Regions from separate parts of the Pseudomonas sp. LBUM1652 genome, predicted to be linked through region 2. Evidence: predicted binding sites of a transcription regulator. Region 2 holds the regulator's gene; the other holds the start of a gene.
What was found. Region 2 encodes sigma-54, which starts transcription at its own class of promoters, with help from an activator protein. Its sites were predicted from a motif close to ANTGGCATNNANNTTGCTNT; they were not measured.
Positions count from the first base shown of each region.

Region 1: the regulator sigma-54 is predicted to act here: its motif matches at 2,259-2,278, upstream of ACA069_RS24270 (pilin).

Region 1 is NZ_CP166804.1:5,382,768-5,386,917, reverse strand. It holds gene ACA069_RS24280 (type II secretion system F family protein) at 1-395, opposite strand, end outside; gene pilB (type IV-A pilus assembly ATPase PilB) at 398-2,098, opposite strand; gene ACA069_RS24270 (pilin) at 2,325-2,756, shown strand; gene ACA069_RS24265 (BON domain-containing protein) at 3,054-3,410, shown strand; gene ACA069_RS24260 (DUF2845 domain-containing protein) at 3,637-3,933, opposite strand; gene ACA069_RS24255 (DUF748 domain-containing protein) at 3,933-4,150, opposite strand, start outside.
Region 2 is NZ_CP166804.1:1,002,944-1,007,093, forward strand. It holds gene rapZ (RNase adapter RapZ) at 1-776, opposite strand, end outside; gene ptsN (PTS IIA-like nitrogen regulatory protein PtsN) at 779-1,243, opposite strand; gene hpf (ribosome hibernation-promoting factor, HPF/YfiA family) at 1,255-1,563, opposite strand; gene ACA069_RS04405 (RNA polymerase factor sigma-54) at 1,637-3,130, opposite strand; gene lptB (LPS export ABC transporter ATP-binding protein) at 3,318-4,043, opposite strand; gene lptA (lipopolysaccharide transport periplasmic protein LptA) at 4,043-4,150, opposite strand, start outside.

The DNA of each region.
Region 1 (4,150 bases), 2.0 Mb from region 2:
AACTCGTCGAAATATTGCGGCTTTTTGCGCAGGGCGTTGGCGAAACTGTTACCGGCGGCGACCTCCTGTTTCACCTCGTCCACCAGTTTGCGCATGGCCGGGTTTTCGAAGCCCTCGCCGATGATGTCGAACGACTGCAACAGCGGCACTCCGGCCTTCATCATGGTTGCCATTTGCCGGGTAAACAGCGCGATGTCCCGGACCTTGATGCGTTTGCCGAAACTCAGAATCGATGCGGATTTTTTGCGCACTTTGCCCGGATTGATCCCCTGTTTGCGTAGTTGCGCCTTGATCAGGGCCGGATTAAGACCGCTCAATTCACCACTGAGTTTGCTGCCTTTCTTGTCCGTGCCTTCCCAGGCGTAGACGCTGATTTTCGCTGCCTTGACCGCCATATTCAGTCCTTGGTGACCCGGTTGATTTCTTCCAGGCTGGTGATGCCTTGCATGGCTTTATGCAAACCGGAAGTGCGCAGGTCGTCGAAACCGTCGCGGCGCATCTGAATGTCGATTTCCAGCGAATTGCCCTCGGCCATGATCAGCCGTTGCAGGTCGGGTGTGTTCTTCACCACTTCATAAATCCCCACGCGTCCCTTGTAACCGCCGTTGCAGTGATCGCAACCGACCGGCTCGTAGATCGTGAAACTGCCGATGCGTTCCTCGGGGAAGCCTTCCTTGATCAGGGTTTCGCGGGGGATCTCGATGGCTTTCTTGCAATGGCTGCACAACTTGCGCGCCAGCCGCTGGGCGATGATCAGGCTGACCGAAGTGGCGATGTTAAAGCCGGGAATACCCATGTTGTGCAGGCGGGTGAGGGTTTCCGCCGCGCTGTTGGTGTGCAGGGTCGAGAGCACGAGGTGACCGGTCTGCGCAGCCTTGATCGCAATCTCGGCGGTTTCCAGGTCACGGATCTCGCCGACCATGATCACGTCCGGGTCCTGCCGCAGGAACGAGCGCAGGGCCTGGGCGAAATCCAGCCCCTGTTTAGGATTGACGTTGACCTGGTTGATGCCTTCCATGTTGATCTCCACCGGGTCTTCGGCGGTGGAGATGTTGATGTCGACGGTGTTGAGAATATTCAGCCCGGTATACAGCGACACGGTTTTACCCGAGCCGGTGGGGCCGGTGACCAGAATCATGCCTTGTGGCTGCTTGAGCGCGGCCATGTACAGATCTTTCTGCGCTGGCTCGTAACCGAGTGCATCGATGCCCATCTGCGCGCTGGACGGGTCGAGAATCCGGATCACCACTTTTTCGCCCCACAGGGTCGGCAGGGTGTTGACCCGAAAGTCGATCGACTTGCTCTTCGACAGGCGCATCTTGATCCGTCCGTCCTGCGGTTTGCGCCGTTCCGAGATGTCGAGGCTGGCCATGACTTTCAGGCGTGCGGCAATTCGCCCGGCCAGTTGGATGGGCGGTTTGGCTACCTCGCGCAAAATGCCGTCGGTGCGTACCCGCACGCGGTAGTTCTTTTCGTAAGGCTCGAAATGCAGGTCGGAGGAGCCGCTCTTGATCGCGTCCAGCAGCATCTTGTGAACGAAACGCACCACCGGCGCATCGTCGGCATCGAGTCCGCCGATGGCGTCCTGTTTGTTGTCATCGATGGCTTCGACATCGATGCCGTCGAGATCGACATCGGCCATGTCTTCGAGACCGCTGGCATGGGTGTCGAAGAATTTTTCGATGGCATCGGTAAGCTTGTCGTCTTCTACCAGAATGGCTTCGGTGTTCAGCCCGGTGCTGAACTGGATGTCGTTGATCGCCTGATGATTGCTCGGGTCGGAAATCCCCACGAACAACTTGTTGCCGCGTCGCCACAAGGGCAGTGCGTGATGCTGGCGTACCAGTTTTTCACTGACCAGGCCTCTGGGCTGGGTTTCCTTGTCCAGACAATTGATGTCGAGGAAAGCCATGCCGAAGTGCTCCGAGGCGATCTCGGCCACCTGTGAGCTCTTCACCAGTTTGTTCTGCACCAGATAGCTGACCAGTGACTGTCGATTGCGCTGGGCCTGTTGCCAGGCCTGCTGGGCGCTTTTTTCCGTAAGCAGTTCGGCCTGCACCAATTGCTTGGCCAGACCGCTCAGAGCGATGTCATTCATGGGGATTCCGCACGCTTGCAGTTCATGACTTATAGCCTAGTCAAGTGACAGCGCCAAACATGGCCGGTGCAGGTGACAAAAAGTGTCAGATAGTGCGGTTACAGGTTGTAGGAAGCTGCGTCGAGCGCGGTAACCGCCTAGTGCGCAGGGCATTGAGGCGCTTGGCATGGGCTATGCTCAGTCCTTCTCAGATCATGAGAATTCGACTCATGCATGGAGCGTGTCTATGAAAAAACAACAAGGCTTTACTCTGATCGAGCTGCTGATCGTTGTGGCAATCATCGGGATTCTGGCGACTATCGCCCTGCCGCAGTATTCGAAATATCAGGCGCGGTCGAAGGTGACGGCGGGGCTGGCGGAAATCAGCGCACTGAAAGTGCCGTTTGAGGACACCATCAATCAAGGGACAAACCCGACGCTTGCAATCGTGAAGGGTGATGCGGTCACTACCACTTCAAATTGTGCATTGACGGCTTCAGGTACAGCCGCTGACGGTGCGGGAACCATTGTTTGTACGATCGCCAATGCTCCAGCGCCAGTGTTGGGCAAAACTATCACGCTGACTCGTTCCTCCGGCACGGGCGCAGGCGTTTGGAGCTGTGGTACCACAGTGGCTCCGGACTACTCGCCAAAAGGCTGCACTGCCAGCGGTACTTGATCTCAGGCCATGTCTGAAAAATGCCCCGCCAATGCGGGGCATTTTTCATTGCGCAGTGGTTCTCAAAAGCTTCAATAATTTCAGCACCTTAGGAACTTTTCGAAAAACCGCAACTTGCATGTGAATATTTCCCGAGTCATGCAATTTGCATGAATCCGTAATTTTGCAAAATTCATAAGTTATTGATTTATATGGTTTTTATACTTATGGAAAAGTTGGCACAGCGTTCGCAATATCTCCAGTAACCCTGCTGACAAGACATCCAGCAGACTTTCCAGAAAAACAGGAGTTACTCGTATGAAGAAGTTCGCTATCACTGCCGCTGCTGCTACCGCGCTGACCCTGACCATGGCTTCCGGTGCATTCGCTCAATCCACCCAGGCTACCCAGGCTCCAATGACTCTGGCTGCCGGTGAAGTGACTCAGGCGAAAGAGGCTACCTCCGACACTTGGATCACCACCAAGGTCAAAGCTGATCTGGTCACCGAAAAAGGCATTCCAGGCACCGACATTAAGGTCGAAACCAACAAAGGCGTTGTGTCGCTGTCGTCGACTGTAGCTGTCACTGATGCTCAGAAAACCACTGCAGTAGCCATCGCCAAGAAGATCAAAGGCGTTGAAGCGGTTTCCGCTGACGGCCTGAAAGCCAAGTAAGGCATGACTTCTCGCCTGGACCGGGAGAAGGCGCGACAGACGGGCCGAGCAATACGTCTGCCGCAACTTTAGAGTTCATGCGAACGGTCACACGGAGGTGACCATTACAGGCCCCGGCACTTGTGTCGGGGCCTGTTCTATTTCCCAAGGCAAAAAGATCGCAGCCATCGGCAGTTCCTACATTGTTTTCCTGTAGGCGCTGCCGAAGGCTGCGATCTTTTGATTTTCAGTTGCCCCGTTTGCTGTTGATCTGGCGCAGACGATTGCCTTCAAAGCGCAGGTATTGATACATGCCGTTGCTCGGGCCGTAGGTCCATTCCTCGACCTGAAACTCTTCGCGGCGATTGGCGCTACGCTTGTAACCCAGCGCATCGCGACTGACCGGCTCTCCGCACTTTTGCAGTACTTCGCTTGCGCGGTCGCCAAGGCTGATCAGTTGGCTGCCGCAACGCAACGTATCCGACGCTGAGGCTTGGCCAACAACGAGTGTCAGTGTCATCACGGCCAGCCATTTGCGCTTCATCACTCGGCATCCAGATGCATTTGCGTCACCACCCGACCATCGCTTTCAGCCTCGCCCAGATTGGTGTCGATGAAGTACACGCGCTCGTCAGCCAGTTGACCTTTATCCACCAGATAATCCTTGATGCTGCTGGCGCGGTCCTGGCCCAACTGGCGCAGCAACACATCGCTGCCGCTCCAGAAATTGATCACGGCTTCGCGCATTTTCGCTGTGCGTT
Region 2 (4,150 bases):
GAGCGGTGATGTCCGCCGGTGCAGCCAATGGCAATGGTGACGTAGGCGCGGTTGCTCGCGGCGAAGCGCGGCAGCCATTTGTGCAGGTAGCCGAAAATGTCCTGAAACATTTCCTCGACTTCCGGCTGTGCCGCCAGGTACTCGGCCACGGGCTCATCAAGACCGGATTGCGCGCGTAACTCTGGCTTCCAGTACGGATTGGGCAGGCATCGCACGTCAAACACCAGATCGGCGTCGACTGGCATGCCGCGCTTGAAACCGAATGACTCGACCAGAAACGCCGTACCGGGCTCCGGCTGGTTCAGCAAACGAAGCTTGATGGTATCGCGCAGCTGGTACAGGTTCAGATTGGTGGTGTTGACCTTGAGGTCGGCAAGATCGGCAATCGGGCCGAGCAGGGCGGTCTCATCGTTGATGGCTTCAGCCAGCGACCGATTGGCGGTGCTCAGCGGGTGCCGACGACGGGTTTCCGAGAAACGTTTGAGCAGAGTTTCTTCGTCAGCGTCCAGATACAACACATCGCACTGGATGTGGCGGCTGCGGACTTCTTCCAGCAACTCGGGGAAGCGTGACAGATGACTCGGCAGATTACGCGCATCGATCGACACTGCCACCAGCGGTTGTGCCAGTTCAGTATGAATGAGTGCGCGCTCTGCGAGTTCCGGCAGCAGGCCCGCCGGCAAATTGTCGATGCAGTAGTAGCCGTTGTCCTCAAGGACATTCAACGCCGTACTTTTGCCCGAGCCGGAACGGCCACTGACGATGATCAAGCGCATGATTAGTGCCCGCTTTGTTCGTCCACGACGACCTGATACAAGGCTTCGTTGCTCGAAGCACTACGCAATTTTTCGCGAACGTCCTTACGATCAAGCATGCTGGCGATCTGACGCAGCAATTCCAGATGCGCATCGGTCGCAGCTTCAGGCACCAGCAATACGAACAGCAGGTCAACCGGAGCACCGTCGATGGCGTCGAAATCGATTGGGGCTTCAAGGTGCATCAAGGCGCTGATAGGCGATTGGCAACCCTTGAGGCGGCAGTGAGGAATGGCGATGCCGTTGCCGAAACCGGTGGAGCCGAGTTTCTCACGAGCGATCAGGGCCTCGAAGACATCTTGCATCTCCAGAGCCGGCACTTCGCGGGCGATCAGATTGGCAATCTGTTCGAGGGCTTTCTTTTTACTGCCGCCCGGCACGTTCACGAGGGAACGGCCGGGGGTCAGGATACTTTCAAGTCGGATCATGGAGTGGGGGGTTATCGACCGGTCGCGCCCTGGAGCAGGCTCTGGGTCTTTTCCTTATGCTTTTTGAGTTGTTTATCCAGCTTGTCGGTCAGGGCGTCGATCGCGGCGTACATATCGGTATGTTCCGCGTTGGCGACCACTTCACTGCCGGGAATATGCAAGGTGGCTTCGATTTTCTGCTTCAGCTTTTCGACACACATCGTGACTTGCACGTTGGTAATCTTGTCGAAATGGCGCTCCAATCGTTCGAGTTTCTCGTTGATGTAGGTGCGCAGAGGTTCGGTCACTTCCAGTTGGTGTCCACTGATGTTGACTTGCATACAGCTTCTCCTTCGTTGCCAGTGCATAAAGCGGCAGGCCGAAAAGCCTGCCACTGGAACGCTGTAACGTGGCTTACATCAACCGCTTGCGTTCGCTCGAAGGCGCGATCCCTAGGGACTCGCGGTACTTGGCGACGGTGCGGCGAGCCACCTGAATGCCTTGTGCCTCCAGTAAACCAGCGATCTTGCTGTCACTCAACGGCTTTTTCTGATTTTCCGCGGCAACCAGTTTTTTGATGATCGCGCGGATCGCCGTGGACGAGCATTCACCGCCTTCGGAGGTGCTGACGTGGCTGGAAAAAAAGTATTTCAATTCATAGATACCGCGCGGTGTATGCATGAATTTTTGCGTGGTCACCCGGGAAATCGTCGACTCGTGCATGCCGACCGCTTCAGCGATGTCATGCAGGACCAGCGGCTTCATGGCTTCATCGCCGTATTCCAGAAACCCGCGCTGATGCTCAACGATCTGGGTGGCAACTTTCATCAGGGTTTCGTTGCGGCTTTGCAGGCTCTTGATGAACCAGCGCGCTTCCTGCAACTGATTGCGCATGAAGGTGTTGTCGGCGCTGGTATCGGCGCGTCGCACGAAGCCGGCGTACTGGGCGTTGACCCGTAGGCGAGGCACCGACTCCTGATTCAGCTCGACCAGCCAGCGCTCGTTGTCCTTGCGCACGATGACGTCCGGTACGACGTACTCGGCTTCAGTCGATTCGATCTGCGAGCCCGGGCGCGGGTTGAGGCTCTGCACCAGCTCGATGACCTGACGCAACTCATCTTCCTTGAGCTTCATGCGCCGCATCAACTGGCTGTAATCGCGGCTGCCCAGCAGGTCGATATAATCGGTGACCAGACGTTTCGCTTCGGCCAGCCAAGGCGTCTTGGCCGGCAACTGGCGTAGTTGCAGCAGCAGGCATTCGCCAAGATTGCGGGCGCCGATGCCGGCAGGCTCGAATTGCTGGATGCGGTGCAGAACGGCTTCGATTTCGTCCAGCTCGATGTCCAGTTCTGGATCGAACGCTTCGAGGATCTCTTCGAGGGTTTCGTCCAGATAACCCTGATTGTTGATGCAATCGATCAGGGTGACGGCGATCAGTCGATCGGTGTCGGACATCGGCGCGAGGTTAAGTTGCCACAGAAGGTGGCTTTGCAGGCTTTCGCCGGCGGAGGTACGGGTGGTGAAGTCCCACTCGTCATCGTCGCTGCTGGGCAGGCTGCTGGCGCTAGTCTGGTAGACGTCTTCCCAGGCCGTATCGACCGGAAGCTCGTTGGGGATGCGTTCGCTCCAGTCGCCTTCCTCTAGGTTATCCACCGTCGGGGCGGTTTCCTGATAGGAGGGTTCCTGGATCTCGGTGTTGGGCTTCTGTTCAGCGTTGTCGGCCAGAGGATCGGAGTTGTCGAAGTCGTCGCCTTCTTCCTGGCGTTCGAGCATCGGATTGGATTCCAGGGCCTCCTGGATTTCCTGTTGCAGATCCAGGGTCGACAATTGGAGCAGGCGGATAGCCTGTTGCAGCTGCGGTGTCATCGTCAGCTGCTGGCCCATTCTCAAGACTAGCGATGGTTTCATGGCAGGGGCTTAACACCTTATTCGCCGGCGCTATGCGCCATCCACTACAGGGCGCCGGAGCGCCAAACTTAAGCAAATTATATGCCTGAAACTGAAGTGTTTGCCTAGAGCGCTGTAACAATTAAAGCGTATTAAATTCTGCTTGAATCGATACAGCGCCCGGGCGGCTCACTCGGCACTAACAGGCTTACAGGCGGAATTCATGGCCCAGATACACTTCCTTGACCAGATCGTTGGCCAGGATGGTTTCTGCATCGCCTTCGGCAATCAACTGACCGTCGTTGACGATGTAGGCGGTTTCGCAGATGTCCAGCGTCTCACGGACGTTGTGGTCGGTGATCAGAACACCGATGCCCTTGGCCTTGAGATGATGGATGATCTGCTTGATGTCGCCGACCGAGATCGGGTCGACACCGGCGAACGGTTCGTCGAGCAGGATGAATTTCGGTGCTGTCGCCAGGGCGCGGGCGATTTCCACCCGTCGGCGTTCACCACCGGACAGGCTCATGCCGAGGTTGTCGCGAATGTGGCTGATGTGGAATTCCTGCAGCAGGCTTTCCAGCTCCTTGCGACGGCCGGCCTTGTCGAGTTCCTGACGGGTCTCGAGGATGGCCATGATGTTGTCGGCCACCGACAGTTTGCGGAAGATCGACGCTTCTTGCGGCAGATAGCCGATACCCGCCTTGGCGCGACCGTGCATCGGCTGGTGGCTGACGTCCAGATCATCGATCAGCACACGGCCTTGATCGGCCTGTACCAAGCCGACGATCATGTAGAAGCACGTGGTCTTGCCGGCACCGTTGGGGCCGAGCAGGCCGACGATCTGGCCACTGTCGATCGACAGGCTGACGTCACGCACGACCTGGCGGCTTTTATAGGCCTTGGCCAGGTGCTGAGCTTTCAGAGTTGCCATTACTGGGTTTTCTCTTCGGTTTTCTTCTTCGGCTGGATCACCATGTCGATGCGCGGACGCGCTTCGGTGACTTTGCTGCCGGTAGCGCGGCCGGCGCTGGCCAGTTT